3 regions of the Kluyvera sichuanensis genome follow, and region 3 is predicted to be linked to each of the others. Evidence: predicted binding sites of a transcription regulator. Region 3 holds the regulator's gene; each other region holds the start of a gene.
What was found. The regulator CRP, encoded in region 3, controls carbon source genes, mostly activating them, when cyclic AMP is high. The targets are predictions, from matches to a motif close to ATGTGANNNNNNTCACAT.
Positions count from the first base shown of each region.

Region 1 (7,195 bases), 2.1 Mb from region 3:
TGGCTGGAGACGCTGCCATCGACCTCGACGCTCCCGCCGTTAAAACCGCCCTTCAGGCGCAGCGGTGGATAGTTTTCCTGCTCCAGATATTCAATCTGCGCGCCGCCCTGACGCAGAGCGTCGACCAGGTGACCAATCGGGCGCTCTTTCATGCGCGGTTCGCCGGTCAGGACGATATTATTGGTGCCAAGGCACAGCGCTGCCGCCAGCGGACGCATTGCGGTACCGGCGTTGCCCAGGAACAGTTCCAGCTCGCTCGAGGCCTGTAACGGGCCTGCATTACCGGTCACTTCACAGCGGGTGCGGTCATCAGACAGGGTGTATTGAATTCCCAGCGCCTTCAACGCGTTCAGCATGTGGCGGACATCATCGCTGTCCAGCAGGTTAGTCAGAACGGTCGTGCCGCGCGCTAAAGCCGCCAGCAGCAAAGCGCGGTTAGACACGCTTTTAGAACCAGGCAGGTTAATCGTGCCATCGACGCGCGCGATAGGTTGTAACGTCAGGGATTCCATGAAACTCAACTCTCAAAAACAGAAGTAAAAACCCCACGGTCAGCCCGTGGGGATGAATAAAAAAAGCCAGATTAACCGTGACGACGCTCGAAATCCTGCATGAATTCCGTCAGCGTCTGTACGCCTGCCAGCGGCATGGCGTTGTAGATAGAAGCACGCATCCCGCCTACCACGCGGTGGCCTTTCAGCGCATGCAGACCCGCCGCAAAGGACTCTTCGAGGAACAGTTTGTCCAGCGCGCTGTCCGCCAGCTGGAACGGCACGTTCATACGTGAACGGTTGGCGCTTGCCACGTCGTTACGATAGAAATCGCTGCCATCAATGGTGTTATACAGAAGATCGGCCTTCTGCTGATTAATGCGGTCCATTGCGGCAACACCGCCCTGCTCCTTCAGCCATTTGAAGACCAGACCAGCCAGATACCAGGCGAAGGTCGGCGGCGTGTTGAACATGGAGTCATTATCGTTCAGCACGGTGTAGTCGAGAATAGATGGGCAGGCAACGTGTGCTTTACCCAGCAGGTCTTCACGCACGATAACCAGCGTTAAGCCTGCCGGGCCGATGTTTTTCTGCGCACCAGCGTAGATAACGCCGTAGCGGCTCACGTCGATTGGGCGCGAAAGAATGGTTGAGGAGAAGTCGGCGGCGACAATCACGTCTTTGCCAAAGTCTGGCGTCTCTTCAATGGCAATACCATCGATGGTTTCGTTCGGGCAGTAGTGCAGATAAGCCGCATTGTCAGAGAGCTGCCAGTCGCGCATCGGTTTCACCGCGCGCTTGCCGTCAACGGTCACTTTGGCGTCGATGACGTTCGGGGTGCAATATTTTTTCGCTTCTTTAACCGCACTTGCCGCCCAGTAGCCTGCGTCAACGTAGTCCGCCGTGGTTTTGTCGCCGAGAATGTTCAGCGGTACGCCCGCGAACTGACCGCGACCGCCGCCGTGGCAGAACAGCACTTTGTAGTTGGAAGGGATGTTAAGCAGGTCGCGGAAATCTTTTTCTGCTTCCTCTGCCACGTGGATAAACTCTTTACCGCGGTGGCTAACTTCCATTACCGACGTGCCTAATCCGTTCCAGTCGCAAAGTTCTTTTTGCGCCAGTTTAAGGACATCTGCCGGAAGCATTGCCGGACCTGAACTGAAATTAAAAACCTGAGCCATAACCCTCACCACATTGCAATGTTGTCTGACCGCATGCCTCGCGCGTCATCAAACGCGTGGGCATAAGTTATTCCTGTGGCTATTGGTTTTATCATTCAGTGACACAGCCCGCAATGGATAATCCCGCACAGGGCAAAAATGCGTAGACAATCACACAACAGAATCTATCGGCTTGACGAAATAAAATGGTCTATTTCGCTATTTGTATTTGCTGGATGAAGTTTCTACGCAAAATCATTCAAGTTGCATCACAAAACGCTAGAGCGTTTTGAACAGCGCTCGCGCTGGCCCCGAAGGGGCGAGGCTGCAAGCCGAGTAGCGCGGCAAGGGAGTGAATCCCCAGGAGCGTACATAAGTACGTGACTGGGGTGAACGAGCGCAGCCAACGCAGAGACAACTTGAAGGATGAAGCGTATAGCGATTGTCATGCAAACCCCGTATCATTGCGCGCTTTCCGTACGACAAAAGAGATTGCTATGACGCAAACCTATATTCCCGGCAAAGATGCCGCTCTGGAAGATTCCATCGCTCGCTTCCAGCAAAAGCTGCTCGACCTGGGCTTCGATATTGAAGAAGCTTCCTGGCTGAACCCGGTTCCTAACGTCTGGTCGGTGCATATTCGTGATAAGGCATGCTCTCTGTGCTTTACCAACGGTAAAGGCGCAACCAAAAAAGCCGCGCTGGCCTCCGCGCTGGGCGAGTATTTTGAACGTCTCTCCACCAACTACTTCTTCGCTGACTTCTGGCTGGGCGACAAAATCGCTAACGACCCGTTCGTTCACTACCCGAACGAAAAATGGTTCCCGCTGACCGACGACGATGAAGTACCGGAAGGTTTGCTCGACGCTCGCCTGCGCGCTTTCTACGATCCTGACGATCAGCTGACCGCCAGCATGCTGGTTGACCTGCAGTCTGGCAACGACGATCGCGGCGTATGCGGCCTGCCGTTCACCCGTCAGTCTGACGGTGAAACCATCTATATCCCGATGAACATCGTGGCCAACCTGTACGTTTCTAACGGCATGTCTGCGGGCAACACCCGCAACGAAGCGCGCGTTCAGGGGCTGTCGGAAGTCTTCGAACGCTACGTGAAAAACCGTATCATCGCGGAAAGCATCAGCCTGCCGGAAATCCCGGCCGAGGTGCTGGCGCGCTACCCTGGCGTCGTTGAGTCCATCAAAACGCTGGAAGCGGAAGGTTTCCCAATCTTCGCTTACGACGGTTCACTGGGCGGTAAATACCCGGTTATCTGCGTGGTACTGTTCAACCCAGCCAACGGCACCTGCTTCGCCTCCTTCGGCGCGCACCCTGATTTCGGCGTAGCGCTGGAACGTACGGTCACCGAGCTGCTGCAAGGCCGCGGCTTGAAAGATCTCGACGTGTTCACCCCGCCAACCTTCGACGACGAAGAAGTCGCTGAACATACCAACCTCGAAACCCACTTCATCGACTCCAGCGGTCTTATCTCCTGGGATATGTTTAAACAGGACGCCGACTATCCGTTTGCCGACTGGAACTTCTCAGGCACCACCGAAGAAGAGTTCGCGACCCTGATGGCTATCTTCAAAGAAGAAGATAAAGAAGTGTACATCGCCGACTACGAGCACCTGAGCGTGTACGCCTGCCGCATCATCGTTCCGGGTATGTCCGATATCTATCCGGCAGAAGATCTGTGGCTCGCCAACAACAATATGGGCAGCCACCTGCGCGACACCATTCTCTCCCTGCCGGGCAGCGAGTGGGAAAAAGAGGAGTACCTGAATCTGATCGAGCAGATGGATGACGAAGGTCTGGACGATTTCACCCGCGTACGTGAACTGCTGGGTCTGGCAACTGGCCCGAACAACGGCTGGTCTACCCTGCGCGTTGGCGAGCTGAAAGCGATGCTGGCACTGGCGGGCGGCGATCTCGAGCAGGCGCTGATCTGGACCGAGTGGACGATGGAGTTCAACGCGTCGGTATTCAGCCCTGAGCGCGCCAACTACTACCGCTGCCTGCAGACGCTGCTGCTGCTGTCTCAGGAAGAAGAGCGCGAGCCGCTGCAGTATCTGAACGCGTTCGTACGTATGTACGGTGCAGACGCCGTTGAAGCCGCCAGCGCGGCGCTGAGCGGTGAAGAGGCCTTCTACGGCCTGCAACCGGCAGACGGTTCTCTGGAAGCCTTCCCGGCGCATCAGTCGCTGCTACAGGCTTACGAGAAACTGCAGCGCGCGAAAGCCGCTTTCTGGGCGAAATAAGGCTCTTCCCGCAGAAAAAGTAGGTTTAACGTACCGTCTACGCTATATTACGGGGCCAATTGTTGGCCCCTTTTTTTATTTTCGCGCTTCGCCTCGCGAACGTGTGAAAATAAAGTTAAATATAAGTAAATACTATATTTAGTAGCTTACGATTATTGTTAATTTACCCGATCATTACTCCATTTTAATTAACCAATAAAATGAAGGGTAAAGAAAAAATTCAACTGAATTTGCAAATCTTAAAAATTATTTTTATGTTATAATTCAAACAATTACCCTGCGATCGTTGAAAAACCATTCGATCTTCAGGCCTATAAGCCAGGCGAGATATGATCTATATCAAATTCTCATCTATAATGCTTTGTTAGTATCTCGTCGCCGATTAAATAAAAAGAGAGAGTTAGTGTGAAAGCTGACAACCCTTTTGATCTACTCCTTCCTGCTGCGATGGCCAAAGTTGCCGAAGAAGCAGGTGTCTATAAAGCAACCAAGCATCCGCTGAAAACCTTTTATCTGGCGATTACTGCGGGCGTCTTTATCTCGATTGCTTTTGTTTTTTACATTACCGCAACCACGGGTACCGCAGGTATGCCATTCGGCATCGCGAAACTCATTGGTGGTATTTGCTTCTCCCTGGGCTTAATTCTTTGCGTGATTTGTGGCGCAGACCTCTTTACCTCTACCGTGCTGATCGTGGTGGCGAAAGCCAGCGGCCGCATTACCTGGGGTCAATTGGCGAAAAACTGGCTCAACGTCTATGTTGGTAACCTGATTGGCTGCCTGCTCTTCGTGCTGCTGATGTGGCTGTCCGGCGAGTACATGACGGCCAACGGCGGATGGGGGCTTAACGTCCTGCAAACCGCTGACCACAAAATGCACCATACATTTATCGAAGCCGTCGCTCTCGGCATCCTGGCGAACCTGATGGTCTGCCTGGCAGTGTGGATGAGCTACTCTGGCCGCAGCCTGATGGATAAAGCCATGATTATGGTTTTACCGGTTGCTATGTTCGTTGCCAGCGGTTTTGAGCACAGTATCGCAAACATGTTTATGATCCCTATGGGTATCGTAATACGCGATTTTGCTAGCCCGGAATTCTGGACCGCTATTGGTTCAACTCCGGAAAGTTTCTCTCACCTGACCGTGATGCACTTCATCACCGATAACCTGATTCCCGTCACTATCGGGAACATCATCGGCGGCGGTTTGCTGGTCGGGTTGACATACTGGGTCATTTACCTGCGTGGCGGTGACCGTCATTAATTGACGATTGCTCCAGGCAGTAAATAAAAAGTCCACTTAAGAAGGTAGGTGTTACATGTCCGAACTTAATGAAAAGTTAGCCGCAGCCTGGGAAGGTTTTACCAAAGGTGATTGGCAGAATGAAGTAAACTTACGTGACTTCATCCAGAAAAACTACACCCCATATGAGGGTGACGAATCCTTCCTGGCTGGCGCAACTGACGCGACCACCAAGCTGTGGGATAACGTAATGGAAGGCGTTAAACTGGAAAACCGCACTCACGCGCCAGTTGACTTTGACACCTCTGTTGCATCTACCATCACTTCCCATGACGCTGGTTACATCAACAAAGCGCTGGAAAAAATCGTTGGTCTGCAGACTGAAGCTCCACTGAAACGTGCGATTATCCCGTTCGGTGGTATTAAAATGGTTGAAGGTTCTTGCAAAGCGTACAATCGCGAGCTGGACCCGATGCTGAAAAAAATCTTCACCGAATACCGCAAAACCCACAACCAGGGCGTATTCGATGTTTACACCAAAGACATTCTGAACTGCCGTAAATCTGGCGTTCTGACTGGTCTGCCAGATGCTTACGGCCGTGGTCGTATCATCGGTGACTACCGTCGCATCGCGGTGTACGGTATCGACTTCCTGATGAAAGACAAATACGCACAGTTCCTGTCTCTGCAGTCTGACCTGGAAAACGGCGTAAACCTGGAAGCGACTATCCGTCTGCGTGAAGAAATCTCTGAACAGCACCGTGCACTGGGTCAGATCAAAGAGATGGCTGCTAAATACGGCTACGACATCTCTGGTCCAGCTACCAGCGCTCAGGAAGCTATCCAGTGGACTTACTTCGGCTACCTGGCTGCGGTTAAATCTCAGAACGGCGCGGCAATGTCCTTCGGTCGTACTTCCAGCTTCCTGGATATCTACATCGAACGTGACCTGAAAGCAGGCAAAATCACTGAACAAGACGCTCAGGAAATGATTGACCACCTGGTCATGAAACTGCGTATGGTTCGCTTCCTGCGTACCCCTGAATATGATGAACTGTTCTCCGGTGACCCGATTTGGGCAACTGAATCTATCGGTGGTATGGGCGTTGATGGCCGTACTCTGGTTACCAAAAACAGCTTCCGCTTCCTGAACACCCTGTACACCATGGGTCCTTCTCCAGAGCCGAACATCACCGTTCTGTGGTCTGAGAAACTGCCACTGGCGTTCAAAAAATATGCCGCTAAAGTGTCCATCGACACCTCTTCTCTGCAGTACGAGAACGATGACCTGATGCGTCCTGACTTTAACAACGATGACTACGCTATCGCTTGCTGCGTAAGCCCAATGATCGTTGGTAAACAAATGCAGTTCTTCGGTGCACGTGCAAACCTGGCGAAAACCATGCTGTACGCCATCAACGGCGGCGTTGATGAAAAACTGAAAATGCAGGTTGGTCCTAAAACTGAGCCAATGAAAGGCGACGTTCTGAACTACGACGAAGTGATGGATCGTATGGACCACTTCATGGATTGGCTGGCTAAACAGTACGTCACCGCGCTGAACGTCATCCACTACATGCACGACAAGTACAGCTACGAAGCCTCTCTGATGGCGCTGCACGACCGTGACGTTATCCGCACCATGGCGTGTGGTATCGCTGGTCTGTCCGTTGCTGCTGACTCCCTGTCTGCAATCAAATATGCGAAAGTTAAACCGATTCGTGATGAAAACGGTCTGGCTGTTGACTTCGAAATCGAAGGCGAATACCCGCAGTTTGGTAACAACGACGCTCGCGTCGATGACATGGCGGTTGACCTGGTAGAACGTTTCATGAAGAAAATTCAGAAACTGACTACTTACCGTAACGCTATCCCGACTCAGTCTGTTCTGACCATCACCTCTAACGTGGTTTATGGTAAGAAAACCGGTAACACCCCAGACGGTCGTCGCGCTGGCGCTCCATTCGGCCCAGGTGCTAACCCAATGCACGGTCGTGACCAGAAAGGTGCTGTTGCCTCTCTGACTTCCGTTGCTAAACTGCCG
Region 1 covers NZ_CP162271.1:326,337-333,531, reverse strand. The annotation lists gene aroA (3-phosphoshikimate 1-carboxyvinyltransferase) at 1-512, opposite strand, end outside; gene serC (3-phosphoserine/phosphohydroxythreonine transaminase) at 584-1,672, opposite strand; gene ycaO (30S ribosomal protein S12 methylthiotransferase accessory factor YcaO) at 2,149-3,909, shown strand; gene focA (formate transporter FocA) at 4,315-5,172, shown strand; gene pflB (formate C-acetyltransferase) at 5,228-7,195, shown strand, end outside.
Region 1: a site for CRP is predicted at 4,237-4,254, ahead of focA (formate transporter FocA). Genes of this name have one in related genera too.

Region 2 (7,195 bases), 470 kb from region 3:
GACCATCGCGCTGCTGGTCAATTCAGCGGCTTACGCAGATACCAATACCACTGAAAAAACCGACGTCCTGCTGATTGGCGGCGGGATCATGAGCGCCTCACTGGGCACCTGGTTACAGGAATTACAGCCTGACTGGAAACAGGTGATGGTGGAGAAGCTCGATAAAGTCGCGATGGAATCTTCTAACGGCTGGAATAACGCCGGTACCGGCCACTCCGCTAATATGGAGCTGAACTACACGCCGGAGCGCCCGGACGGCACCATCGACGTGACTAAGGCGCTGGAAATTAACGAACAGTTTATGATTTCCCGCCAATTCTGGTCCTCGCAGGTGAAGCGCGGCATTCTGAATAATCCCCATGCCTTTATTAACTCCACACCGCACATGAGCTTCGTCTGGGGCGATAAAAACGTGGAGTACCTCGGCAAACGCTACGACGCGCTGCAAAAAACCACCCTGTTCCAGGGCATGAAATTCTCCACCGATCATCAGCAAATTGCCCAGTGGGCGCCGCTGGTGATGGCCGGTCGTGACCCGCAGCAAAAAGTCGCTGCCACCTGGACGCCGGTCGGCACCGACGTTAACTACGGCGAAATTACCCGTCAGCTGATCGGCAGCCTGCAGAAGAACAACCACTTCACGCTGCAAACCTCCTCTGAAGTAACTGAATTCAAACGCAACGGCGATAACTCCTGGCACGTCACCATTGAAGATGTGAACAGCGGTAAGCAGCACGCGATTGACGCGAAGTATGTCTTTATCGGTGCGGGCGGCGGGGCGCTGAAGCTGCTGCAGAAAACCGGCATTCCGGAAGCAGACAACTACGCGGGCTTCCCGGTCGGCGGCTCTTTCCTGATGACTGAAAACCCGGACGTCACTCGTCAGCATATGGAAAAAGTTTACGGTCAGGCCTCCGTGGGTGCGCCGCCGATGTCGGTGCCGCATATCGATGCGCGCTTTATCGATGGCAAGCGCGTGGTGCTGTTTGGGCCATTCGCGACCTTCTCCACCAAGTTCCTTAAGCAGGGGTCATTCTTCGACCTGCTGAGCACTACCACAACCAGCAACGTGATGCCGATGACGCATGTGGGCCTGGATAACTTCGACCTGGTGAAATACCTGGTGAGCCAGGTGATGCTGAGCGATGACGACCGTTTTGCCGCGCTGAAAGAGTACTACCCCGAGGCGCGTAAAGAGGACTGGAAGCTGATTCAGGCAGGCCAGCGCGTGCAGATCATCAAGAAAGATGCGGACAAAGGCGGCGTGCTGAAGCTGGGGACCGAAGTGGTGGTTGACCAACAGCGCACCATCTCTGCGCTGCTGGGCGCATCGCCGGGCGCCTCTACCGCTGCGCCAATCACGCTGAACGTGATTAAAAAGCTGTTCCCGGAGCAGTTCAACTCACCGGAATGGCAGAGCAAAATTCGCGGTATCGTTCCGAGCTTTGGCCAGAACCTGAACGGCAACGTTGCGCTGACCCAGCAGGTTTGGGATGACACCGCCGCCACGCTGGAGCTGACCAAGCCGCCGGTGATTCAGATGCCAGCAGCCCCAGTTGCTCAGGCAAAACCGGCAGAGCAGCCAGAGAAGGCGTCACCACAGCACGATATGGCGCTGTAACAGCAGGCTGTTCAGAACCGTAGCCCGGCCAAGCGAAGCGCCGCCGGGGAGTGCGACAAGCCTGCATATGGTATCGAACCTCCCCGGAGTCGGCGTAAACGCCTCGTCCGGGCTACCATGATTTAGCCAACAAAAAAGGCCTACCGGGTTTCCCCGACAGGCCTTTTTTACATCCGTGATGCGCTTACCCGAAGAACATCACCGACACGCACAGCAGGCCGACAATCAGCGTAATCAGGCTACCAATAGAACGGTAAGGCTTGAGCGACGGGATCAGGTAGGTCGACAGCGTTGGCATGATAAACAGAATCATAGCAATCAGCGGGCCGCTGATGGCGTAGATCATCGAAATCGCATTTGGGTTAATGCAGCAGACGATAAAGGTCACCGCTGACACCAGCAGGATAGAGAGCCCGCGGTTAAACGAGCGGCTCTTGCGAACGCCGACCTGGTTCAGCGACGATTTCACCATCTCGCTGGCCCCTTCAATCACCCCGAAATAGGTGCCGAGGAACGATTTCGACATCGCGACCACGGCGACCACTATCCCGGAAATCGACAGCCAGCTCGGAGAGTTCGGCATCATCGACAGCGCGGAAAGGATGGTCACGCCTTCCGCTTTCGCCGTATTGATATAGGACGGTGGAATCGACATCAGGCAACTGAACACAAAGAACAGCACGCTCAGGCAGATGACCAGATACGCCACCTTCATGATTTTTTTGCATTTACCCATGGCCTGCTCGCCATATTTCTCCCGCCGGTCGATGGCGAAGGTGGAGATAATCGGCGTATGGCTAAAAGCGAAAACCATCACGGGAATGGATAACCACACCTGGTGTAAGGTATGCGTGCTGACTTCCATCTGCGTGGTCAGCAGCGACGGCTGCCAGCTTCCGGTCAGATAGATAGACAGGAACAGGAAGTAGGCAATCAGCGGGAAGACCAGCATGCCCATCACCTTGATGGTGGTCTGACGGCCCGTCAGGAAAATCAGGTTCAGCAACAGTACGACGCCAAGACTGACCAACGCTCGTGTCGTGAGGTCGACCGGCATATGGTGACCAATCTGCTCGGTCAGCGAGTTAGTAATGGCGACGGCGTAAATCAATACCACCACGAAAAAGGCAACGAAGTAGAGCGTGGTAATCAGGTTGCCGATCTTTTTGCCGTAATAGTGGCTGACGGCACCGGTGATGCCAACGCTTGCCGGGGTGTTAGCGGACAGGATGAACTGACATAAGGCGCGATGCGGCCAGTAAGTCAGGGGCCAGGCGACGAGGGCGGTAATAAACAGCACCACGGCACCTGCGGCGCCAAGCTGGATGGGCAGGAAAAGGGTCCCCGCGCCGACGGCTGTGCCATATAAGGCAAAGCTCCATAGCGTCTCTTCTTTAGACCAAATTTTAGACATTATCTGAATATATCAACCATAAAACCAAAAAAATGGCGGATAATTTACCATAATTAGCTTTTCGTGTGGCTGAACATTTTCAGACCGATTGTTATCGGCCTGAAAAGTGGATTAATTTCTCGCGTAAAGGTTCTGTTGACGGCGCTTGATGATGCGCTCGCGCAGGGTGTCGTAAACCCAGTTGTAGAGCATGGTGTAGGGCAGGAAGAACAAGAAGAAGCCAATCTCCAGCGTCAGCGCCTGCAGGAGCGTCACGCCCAGCACCAGCGACACGATGCTCACCCCGATGACGATAAACCCGCACTCAAAGCCGAGCGCGTGCAGCGCACGGACTTTAGCGGTACGGATAACGCGGGTCACCGGCCAGAAGCGGTCGAAACCCGCGTTATAGATGATATTCCAGATCATCGCGGTGGTGGCCAGAATGACCGTCAGCCCGCCCATTTCAAGTACGGATCGCTGCATCAGGTAGGCTGCGGTAGGGGCGAGGATCGCGGTGGCGATCCCCTCGAAGCACACGGCATGGAAGATACGCTCCGGGAGTTTTCTGCGATGTAATGAATCGTTTTGCATCTTGTGACCTTTGATTTATGGAATGCGATAGTGGGCATTTTATGGATAAATATGATAAGTAAAAGATAGAAACCATCGATAAAGTAGATACATCATGCGCTATTCTCCCGAAGCCCTGACCGCGTTTGTCGAAACCGTCTCCTGCGGCTCTTTCTCAGCGGCGGCGCGCCGTTTGCGGAAAAGCCAGTCCACTATCAGCACCGCCATTGCTCATCTTGAGGCGGATCTCGGCGTGACGCTGTTTGACCGTTCCACGCGTCAGCCGCTGCTGACCGCCGAAGGGCAGCGGGTGCTGAGCTACGTACAGGCCATTCTGAGCGCCAGCGAACGGCTGGATGAGTTGGCGGTGTCGCTTAGCGGTGAGACCGAAGCGCGGCTGACCTTTGTGCTTTCCGATACGCTGCATCCCGACGTGCTCGAAGATCTGCTGGCCCAGTTTGACCGCCGTTTTCCGCACACGGAGTTTGAGTGCCTGGTCGGGGAAGATGACGACGTGGTGGATCTGCTGCAAAAAGGGCGTGCGCAGGTTGGCTTAATTGAAGCGCGGGATAGTTATCCTACCGATATTGGCCACACCCGTTTGCCGATGCAGACGCGTATGGCGATTTACGTGTCGCCGACGCATCCCCTGGCCGCCGAGCGAGGGCTGGAGTGGGAGCAGTTGAGCACCTGGCGTGAGTTGCGACTCAATACTTATCTGGAGAACCACACTACCCCTGCGCGTGGGCCCGTGTGGTCTGCACCAAACTACCTGATGCTGCTGAGCATGGCGGCGCAGGGACTAGGCTGGTGTGCATTGCCCTGCGCGCTGGTGGACGAATTTGCACGCTCGGCGGAGCTGACTATGCTGGATATTGTGGGCTGGCCAATCTCGGTATCGACCGACCTTCTATGGCATAAAGCCTCGCCGCTGGGGGCGGCGGGAAGCTGGCTGCGTCAGTATTTGCAGCAGGTTTCAGCCTGAATGAAACGGGGTGAATTTCCTTTGTGATAAAACTCACTTTTTTTAAACAATTACGAAAATAGTTGATAACAATCATCTACTATACGCGGATAATTTTGCGCTGAGGTCGAGATGAAAGACGTCGTTATCGTAGGTGCTGTCCGTACGCCCATAGGCTGTTTTCAGGGGGCGCTTGCCCGCCATTCCGCCGTGGAGTTGGGGAGCCTGGTGATTAATGCCCTGGTCGAACGTAGCGGAATTTCCGCCGCGACCATCGATGAGGTGATCATTGGTCAGGTATTAACGGCGGGAACCGGACAGAACCCGGCGCGACAGTCTGCGATTAAAGGCGGTCTGCCGAACACCGTCTCGGCGATTACCATCAATGATGTGTGTGGTTCAGGTCTGAAAGCGCTGCATCTGGCCACGCAGGCGATTCAGTGCGGTGAAGCCGACGTGGTGATTGCCGGTGGGCAGGAGAACATGAGCCGCGCCCCACACGTGCTGACCGATAGCCGCACCGGCGCGCAGCTTGGCAACAGCCAGCTAATTGACAGCCTGGTGCACGACGGCCTGTGGGATGCCTTCAACGATTACCATATGGGCGTGACGGCGGAGAACCTGGCGCGCGAGTATGGTATCAGCCGCGAGCAGCAGGATGCGTGGGCGCTTAGCTCACAGCACAAGGCCCGTCGGGCCATCGACTCTGGACGTTTTCGCGATGAAATTGTCCCGGTCGTCAATCTACAGCCTGGCGGTTCACACATTGTCGATACCGATGAACAGCCGCAAACCGATGCCAGCGCCGAAGCGTTAGCGCGTCTGGTTCCCTCTTTTGATCAGGCGGGTTCCGTGACCGCGGGCAACGCGTCGTCCATTAATGACGGCGCAGCGGCGGTGCTGATGATGAGTGAAAGCAAAGCGCTGGAGCTGGGGTTGCCGATCCTTGCCAGGATCCGCGCTTTCGCCAGCGTTGGCGTCGACCCTGCGTTGATGGGTATCGCACCGGTCTATGCGACTCGCCGCTGCCTTGAACGAGCCGGCTGGCAACTGAGCGATGTTGATCTGATTGAAGCCAACGAAGCGTTTGCTGCGCAGGCCATTTCGGTGGGCAGAATGCTGGAATGGAACGAGCAGAAGGTCAACGTCAACGGCGGGGCGATTGCATTAGGGCATCCTATCGGGGCTTCGGGCTGCCGTATCCTGGTGTCACTGGTTCACGAAATGGTGAAACGCGATGCCCGTAAAGGACTGGCCACGCTGTGCATCGGCGGCGGTCAGGGTGTGGCGCTTGCCGTCGAACGCGATACTTAGTAATAACGCTTTAGTTTCCCCTCAATTCCCCCCTTCCAGAAAGACCTCAATTGAGGTCTTTTTTGTTTATATGCCTGAGTTTATGAGAATAGAAATGGGTTTCTGTCTAGTTCATTCCTTTATGTATTTATGTTTATTTGTATCAGTTGTAAATGGTGCGTATGAGATGACGCTTAGGCAGATTATTAGTAAAACATAAATTATTACTATTGCTAAGAATAACTATGGTTATTTTTTTTGTGTAAGTTACTGTTATTAATGGATTTTAATTTAATTAAAAATACAATCATATAAAAGTTTGTGATCTGAGTTTTATTTTTAAGGGGGATCTTCGATTTTTTGTTGAGCTTTATCACGTCCTTCGTGTGCCGGATTTTATGAAACAAATAATTACGATCTTGATCACTAAAATACATAACCGGAAAAAATAAAATCCAATTTCATAAAAAAGAAACATAATTTTAATTGAGGGATGGCAAATGCTTAAGAAAACTCTGGCCCTGGCCGTATTATCTGGTATGTCTTTCGCTGCATCTGCGGTAACCGTTGACCTGCGTCATGAATATGTTGACAGCGGCACCAACGCAGACCGTGTTGCGGTATCCCATCGTTTTGATAACGGTCTTGGTTTTGGCGTGGAAGCAAAATGGAAAACGGGTGGTGATGCTGATAAACAGGATCGTCCGTTTAACGAAGTGGTGGGTAATGGTCACGAAGAGTCCATTAACTGGCGCTGGAAGGCGACAGATAACTTTGCCCTGAACCCAGGCTTTAACATTGAGAGTAAGGACAGCTTCTCAATCTACAAACCTTATCTGCATGCGCAGTACAGCTTTGATAATGGTTTCTACGTCGCAGCTCGTTACCGTTATGAATACACCCGCGTACCGGCAAGTGGCGGCGTTGACGATAAAGTTAACAAAGTGGATACCTGGGTTGGTTGGGCGATGGGCGACTGGCGTGCAGAGCTGAACTACGTGTATGCACGCAGTACGGTAGCCGACGATCAGCATAAGAGCCTGTATCGTAACAACAACAAACCGTACAGCACCGAATATAACGCTAAGCTGGCGTATAAATGGGATAAGAACTGGTCCCCGTACTTTGAAGTGGGTAACGTGGGCGTGAAATCTACCGATGAGCGTCAGACCCGTTTACGTGTAGGTGTTGCTTACTCCTTCTAAATAAATTCGGACCCTCATCCGTTTTCCCCCCGGAGCATTTAGCCGGGGGTTTTCGTTTTTGTGGCAGTGTGCTGTTTTCCCCTCACCCTAACCCTCTCCCCAAAGGGGCGAGGGGACCGTTGGGTGCAGTTATTCATTCCCGCACG
Region 2 covers NZ_CP162271.1:2,822,822-2,830,016, reverse strand. The annotation lists gene mqo (malate dehydrogenase (quinone)) at 1-1,621, shown strand, start outside; gene AB2B48_RS13690 (amino acid permease) at 1,806-3,035, opposite strand; gene AB2B48_RS13685 (multidrug/biocide efflux PACE transporter) at 3,147-3,608, opposite strand; gene AB2B48_RS13680 (LysR family transcriptional regulator) at 3,703-4,572, shown strand; gene AB2B48_RS13675 (acetyl-CoA C-acetyltransferase) at 4,684-5,865, shown strand; gene AB2B48_RS13670 (oligogalacturonate-specific porin KdgM family protein) at 6,345-7,049, shown strand.
Region 2: a site for CRP is predicted at 4,594-4,611, ahead of AB2B48_RS13675 (acetyl-CoA C-acetyltransferase). Genes of this name have one in related genera too.

Region 3 (7,195 bases):
CCTCCAGCGCCGCCTGAGCGTTTTGCCGCAGCTGGCCGCTTTGCCACTGTGGCCAGAGCCAGATCATGCCGCCAAAGGCAATCAGGCAGCCGATGATGGTGTCGATAAAGCGGGCGACGATGAACTGCTCGCCGTTCAGCGTCAGAATCTGCAGGGTATACACGGCAGTGATAGTAAAGCCAACGGTGGCCCAGCCGTAGTGGCGACGGATGATCAGGTAACTCCCCAGCGTGACGATAAGCATGCCTGTCAGCGCCAGCCCTTCCGGCGCATGGAAGTGCAGGACGACGGCGGCAATCACCAGCCCCGCCAGCGTGCCCGCCGCGCGGTGGAATATACGTACGCGGGTTGCGCCGTAGCCGTTCTGCGTGACCAGCAGCACCGTCATCAGGATCCAGTAAGGCTTCGGTAGGTGCAGCGCTGCGCCCATCAGGCTGGCGATGCTCAGCATCACGCTGAGCCGGGCGGCGTTGCGCAGGGCCGGGGATTTCAGCGACAGGTAGTTTTTAAGCGCCGGGAATAGCGGCAGGCGGCGCTGTTTATCGGCCATCAGGTCACGCGGGTAGAGCGGTCGCTGGGAGCGCAGCACGCGGGCGATACGGCTGAAGTGCCAGGCGCAGAACTGGCCGACCGGGTTATCCGGATGCTGGTCGGCAATTTTTTCCAGCGCGCCGATCTGCTTATCCATATTGAAGCGAGTCGGGTAGCGGTGATAGAGAATATCGTCTGCCAGTACCCTCAGGCGTGCCGCGACGGTCTGGGCGTTCCAGCGGATCACCGCTTCGGCGTGGCTGCGTTCAACCAGCTTTTGTACCTCTTCCGGTTGGTGCAGGCTGACGGAGATATGCTCCTGTAAATCGAGCCCCACCTGGAAGGCGCGCAGCAGGCGCTTGTAGTCGTTGTGCTGGTTAGCCGCAAGCATGTGCAACTGCTGATAGCATTGGGAAATCAGATCCACCACTTTCTGCTGGCGAGTCAGCAGCGGCGGCAGCGCGGTGCTCGGGTCGGTGTGCTGGGTCAGCAGGCTATATTTAGCCTCGCAGTATTCGGCAAGCTGGCGATAGAGCAGGCTCAGCGATTCCCGCAGCGGCTGTTCGCGCCACATCCAGAACCACCACCAGTTAAACAGCCCGTACCAGAGCGTGCCCAGCGCGTAGAGCAGCAATGGCTCCCAGATGGGCATATTACCCGCCAGGCTTAGGGTAAAGATGGAAGCAATCAGCGAGGCAGGCAGCAGCCGCCCGTGCAGCGCGCTGATTTCCGCCGTGACGCCCAGCAGCAGCGCCAGCCCGGTGAGAATCAACGGTAGGGAAATGTCGTGTTCCAGCAGCAGCTGTACGGCAAGGCTACAGCCAGCAAACAGGCAGCCGCCAATAATCAGGCGCTTAAAAAAGCGTTTATGCGGCGTGTCGAGGCCAGCGATATTGCAGCAGGCGGGCACTAAGGAGAACAGCAGACCTTGCTGGAGGTGGCCGAGAAGCAGCCCGATGGCAACCGGCAGGCATAACACCAGCGTTTGCCGCAGTGCATAGTTGACTTCCGGGTGGTAAATCAGCCTGCGCCACATAGGGGGAAAACAAAAATGGCGTATTGCTTTCACAATACGCCATTTTGGGCCGGATTAGCGGGTACCGTAAACGACAATGGTTTTGCCGTGCGCGGAGATCAGGTTCTGATCTTCCAGCATTTTCAGAATACGGCCCACGGTTTCACGGGAGCAGCCAACGATCTGACCGATTTCCTGACGGGTGATTTTAATCTGCATACCGTCTGGGTGGGTCATCGCATCAGGCTGTTTTGCCAGGTTCAGCAGGGTCTGTGCGATACGACCGGTAACGTCCAGGAAGGCCAGGTTACCGACTTTTTCGGAAGTGACCTGCAGACGACGCGCCATCTGAGAAGAGAGACGCATCAGAATGTCCGGGTTAACCTGGATCAGCTGACGGAATTTTTTATAAGAGATTTCAGCAACTTCACAAGCGGTTTTTGCTCGTACCCATGCGCTGCGTTCCTGGCCTTCTTCGAACAGACCCAGCTCGCCGATAAAATCGCCCTGGTTGAGGTAAGAGAGGATCATCTCTTTGCCTTCTTCGTCCTTGATGAGTACAGCCACGGAGCCTTTTACGATGTAATACAGCGTCTCTGCTTTTTCACCCTGGTGAATCAGCGTGCTCTTCGATGGGTACTTATGAATATGGCAATGAGACAAGAACCATTCGAGAGTAGGGTCTGTTTGCGGTTTGCCAAGCACCATGCGCGGTTATCCTCTGTTATAAGCTCTTCCCAGCGGCAAAAACATTGCAGCCACTGGTTGCAATAGTATCCTTCCCGTTACCTGGGAAGTCGGCTGTCGAATAGGGTCGCAGCCTGTAATGTGATGTCCTCTGCATACATGCAGTACGTTTATGTATTACCGTAGCATCCTGACTGTTTTAGCATAGCTTTTGCCGTGTGTCTCCTGGTGTCTCGCTTCAGCATGACGTCGATCGCCTTCCATTGCGAGAATTGTTATGTGCGCGTAATCTGAGAAGAAAATTGCAACCTGGGAGTTAAATATTATGCAAGCGCGTGTGAAATGGGTTGAGGGGTTAACCTTCCTCGGTGAGTCAGCTTCAGGCCACCAAATTTTGATGGACGGTAACTCTGGCGATAAAGCGCCAAGCCCGATGGAAGTGGTGCTGATGGCCGCCGGCGGTTGCAGCGCGATTGACGTGGTCTCCATCCTGCAAAAAGGTCGCAATGACGTGACCGACTGCGAAGTGAAGCTCACCTCCGAGCGTCGTGAAGAAGCCCCGCGTCTGTTTACGCACATCAACCTGCACTTTATCGTCACCGGTAAAGCGTTGAAGGATGCGGCGGTATCGCGTGCGGTCGATCTCTCTGCTGAGAAATACTGCTCGGTTGCGCTGATGCTCGAAAAAGCGGTGAACATCACTCACTCTTACGAAGTGATTGAAGGCTGATTACATGCCAGACGTAGCCCGGCCGAACGTAGTAACGCCGGGGCCATTCCCGGCGTCGGTGCTCGCGCGCCTCGTCCGGGCTACCTGGTCTTGATGCTAGTTCCGACCTTCCATCAGACGCTGCACCAGCGGCGTCATGATTAATTCCATCGCCAGCCCCATCTTCCCACCGGGAACGACCAGCGTATTCATATGCGAGATAAATGAACCCTGCAACATGGCCAGTAGCCACGGGTAGTCGATGTGGTCGAGATTACGGAAGTGAATCACCACGAAACTCTCGTCCAGCGACGGAATGCTTTTGGCCGCAAATGGGTTAGAGGTGTCGACCGTCGGCACGCGCTGGAAGTTGATATGAGTGCGGGAGAACTGCGGGGTAATGAAGTTGATGTAGTCTTCCATCGACCGCACCACCGAATCCATCACTGCCTCACGAGAGTGACCGCGCTCGCTGGTGTCGCGGATCATCTTCTGAATCCACTCCAGGTTAACAATCGGTACCACGCCGACCAACAGATCAACATGGCGAGCCACATCGTGCTGCGGGGTAACGACGCCACCGTGCAGTCCTTCATAGAACAGCACATCGGTCGGTTCCGGCAGCGGCTGCCACGGCGTAAACGTACCGGGCACCTGGTTCCACGGCACCGCCTCGTCGTAGGTATGCAGGTATTTACGCGATTTCCCTTGCCCGTTCAGGCCGTAGTCGCGAAAGGTCTGTTCCAGCAGGCCAAAGTCGTTGGCATCCGGGCCGAAGTAGCTGATATGGCGGCCAAGGTCACGGGCCTTGCGGATAGCCATATCCATTTCCGGACGGGTATAGCGGTGAAAGCTGTCGCCTTCGACTTCCGCCGCGCGCAGGTTGAGCTGAGCAAAGATTTTACGAAACGCGAGGCTGGTGGTGGTGGTTCCTGCTCCGCTGGAGCCGGTAACGGCAATGACCGGATGTTTGGCAGACATGCGAATAACTCCCTGAACAGACGACAACGGAAGCGGGTAAAACGCTCCCTATCGTTAGAGTATAGTTAACCGCGAAATTGGTTACGGGGCATGATGTTGACGGTCTCGTGAAGCTCAGACCAGACCAGCACCGCTTCGCCTGTTTGTAGCTGGTGTTTGACGTCGGCGACCTTTTGCGCAAGTGAACGTTCATATTCACCATAATCAGTGCCTTCGCGCAAGACAAAGCTTTCAATCAGATTATCCAGCGTCTCCGGGTCGATATCCTGCCAGGGAATCATCATGCTTTTGCTCCTAGCCACGGCATCAGCCAGTCGGGGATGCGTTTTTCCAGCCACATTTCCGGGTGACGCAGGGTACCGCCGATAAACCCGACATGGCCGCCGTACTCAGTAAGCTGGTAGACGACGTTATCCGGCAACTCTTCCTGGGCAGGAATAGAGTGATGGTCCATAAACGGATCGTCTTTTGAGTGGATGATCAGCGTCGGCTTGGTGATTTTGCTTAAGATCGGCATCGCACTACATTGACGGTAGTAATCGATCGCGTCGGCGAAGCCGTGGATCTTCGAGGTGATCGAATCGTCGAACTCGCGGATGCGGCGCATGCTTTTCAGCTGACGCAGATCCACCGGCAGCGAGCCGGGATAGGCTTTAAGCTTACGGGCGGCGTTGCCTTTCAGCAGGTTCAGTAGGTAGCGCTGATAGACTCGCGAGAAGCCTTTATCCATATGGTAGCTGCAGGCTTCCAGCATAAATGGCGCGGAGACAATCACTGCCGCATCTATCGGCACGTCATCACCTTCTTTGGCCAGCAGGCAGGCCAGCATATTGCCGCCAAGCGAGTACCCGACCGCCGCCGTTGGTGCTTTACCATATTCACGCTGCAGCCAGTTCAGGAACCAGGTACCGTCTTCCGTTTCACCTGAGTGATAAATCCGGTTCAGGCGGTTCGGCTCACCGCTGCAGCCGCGAAAATGCATCACCACGCCCAGCCAGCCCTGTTCTTTCGCCGCGTTAATCAGGCCATGCGCGTACGGGCTGTGTAGGCTGCCCTCCAGACCATGAAACACCACCAGACGAGGCTTATGCAGCGCACCCGCCGGGTCTTCACTCCACGCTAAATCGACGAAGTCGCCGTCCGGCAACTCAAGGCGTTGCCAGTGCGGGGTGAATTGCAGTTTTCGACGAAGCAGCCGCGGCAGCATGGTCTGAAGATGACGGTTGCTGATACCGCGCATGGGGACGAAGTCCGCGCTGCTGGAGGTGTCGATACTGAGATCGTGGTGGGTTGTTTCAGTCATAACTCGGCGATGTTTACCTGGAATCTGCGCCTACTATACCGTCACTTTGCCATCGTGTTTATGAAAATGAGGCATCGGTAGTCGTTTTTATCCCGCCAGGATCTGATCTTAATCACAAATTGTTACTTCAATTATTACTCTCAGGCTAATGATTCTTTCCTACGCTTAATTGATGACTTTCTCGCCAGGGTGCACAATCTTTTCAGTGTTAAGCAATCAAAATGATTAGCTGAATCAGGAGGTTAATAATGTTATCTGGGCAAACACCAGCACGCGTCTGGAACACACGTCGCACCGAAAAACAGCGACGTCTGGCTTCCGTACCGGTGCAGGGCAAGGTTCTGCCGACCGCAGACCTGACCGCAATGCTGGAAAAACTGATCGCGCCGGGTGACCGCGTGGTATTAGAAGGGAATAACCAAAAGCAGGCAGACTTTTTGTCCCGCATGCTGGCCGAGGTTAACCCACAGATTGTGCACGACCTGCACATGATCATGCCGAGCGTCGGCCGCAGCGAGCATCTGGATATCTTCGAAAAAGGGATCGCCCGCAAGCTGGACTTCTCCTTCTCCGGTACCCAAAGCCTGCGTATTTCGCAGCTGCTGGAAGATGGCCTGCTGGAAATCGGTGCCATCCATACCTACATCGAACTCTATTCCCGTCTGTACGTTGACCTGTCGCCGAACGTCGCGCTGATTGCCGGTTTTAAAGCCGACCGCAAAGGTAACCTCTATACCGGGGCGAGCACCGAAGATACCCCTGCGTTAGTTGAAGCCGCCGCGTTCCACGATGGCATCGTCATCGCACAGGTGAACGAGCTGGTGGACGACGAATGTGACCTGCCGCGCGTTGATATCCCGGGATCCTGGGTTGACTTCGTCGTCGTAGCCGACAAGCCGTTCTTTATCGAACCGCTGTTTACCCGCGACCCGCGCCTGATCAAACAGGAACACATCCTGATGGCGATGATGGCGATTAAAGGCATCTACGCAGAACATCAGGTTCAGTCGCTGAACCACGGTATCGGCTTTAACACCGCCGCTATCGAACTGCTGCTGCCAACCTACGGCGAACAGCTCGGCCTGAAAGGCAAAATCTGTAAACACTGGACGCTGAACCCGCATCCAACGCTGATTCCAGCGATTGAGAGCGGCTGGGTAGAAAGCGTGCACTGCTTCGGCGGCGAGCTGGGGATGGAAGAGTACATCCGCGCCCGTCCAGACATCTTCTTCACCGGTTCCGACGGCTCGATGCGTTCTAACCGCGCCTTCTGCCAGCTGGCAGGTCAGTACGCGGTGGATATGTTTATCGGCTCCACCCTGCAGGTTGATGGCTACGCCAACTCCTCCACCGTGACCCGCGGTCGTCTTTCCGGCTTCGGTGGCGCGCCAAACATGGGTCATGACCCGCACGGCCGTCGTCATGCGACGCCAGCCTGGCTGAACATGATCACTGAACCAGACCCAATGCAGCGCGGTAAAAAACTGGTGGTGCAGATGGTCGAAACCTTCCAGGCGGGCGTGAAGCCAACCTTCGTCGAAAAACTCGATGCTGTAGAAGTGGCCAAATCCTCTGGGATGCCGCTGGCTCCGGTGATGATCTACGGCGACGACGTGACCCACGTGCTGACGGAAGAAGGTATCGCCTACCTCTATCGTGCCAAAGACCTTGAAGAGCGCCGTGCAATGGTCGCTGCGGTCGCGGGTATCACCGATATCGGCCTGGGCGTTGACGCTAAGCGCGTTGCCGAACTGCGTCAGAGCGGCAAGGTGGTTTATCCGGAAGATATGGGTATTCGTCGTACCGACGCGACCCGTTCGCTGCTGGCGGCCGGTAGCGTCGCTGATCTGGTGGAATGGTCCGGCGGTCTTTACAACCCACCTGCGAAATTCCGGAGCTGGTAATGAAACTTCTGCCCCAGATTCAGGTTGAAGGCGGTGCCGAATGGCTGGCGCGAACCGCCACGCAG
Region 3 covers NZ_CP162271.1:3,290,870-3,298,064, reverse strand. The annotation lists gene AB2B48_RS15990 (YccS/YhfK family putative transporter) at 1-1,567, opposite strand, end outside; gene crp (cAMP-activated global transcriptional regulator CRP) at 1,622-2,254, opposite strand; gene AB2B48_RS15980 (OsmC family protein) at 2,559-2,963, shown strand; gene AB2B48_RS15975 (phosphoribulokinase) at 3,060-3,923, opposite strand; gene AB2B48_RS15970 (YheU family protein) at 3,989-4,207, opposite strand; gene AB2B48_RS15965 (hydrolase) at 4,204-5,226, opposite strand; gene mdcA (malonate decarboxylase subunit alpha) at 5,475-7,130, shown strand; gene AB2B48_RS15955 (triphosphoribosyl-dephospho-CoA synthase) at 7,130-7,195, shown strand, end outside.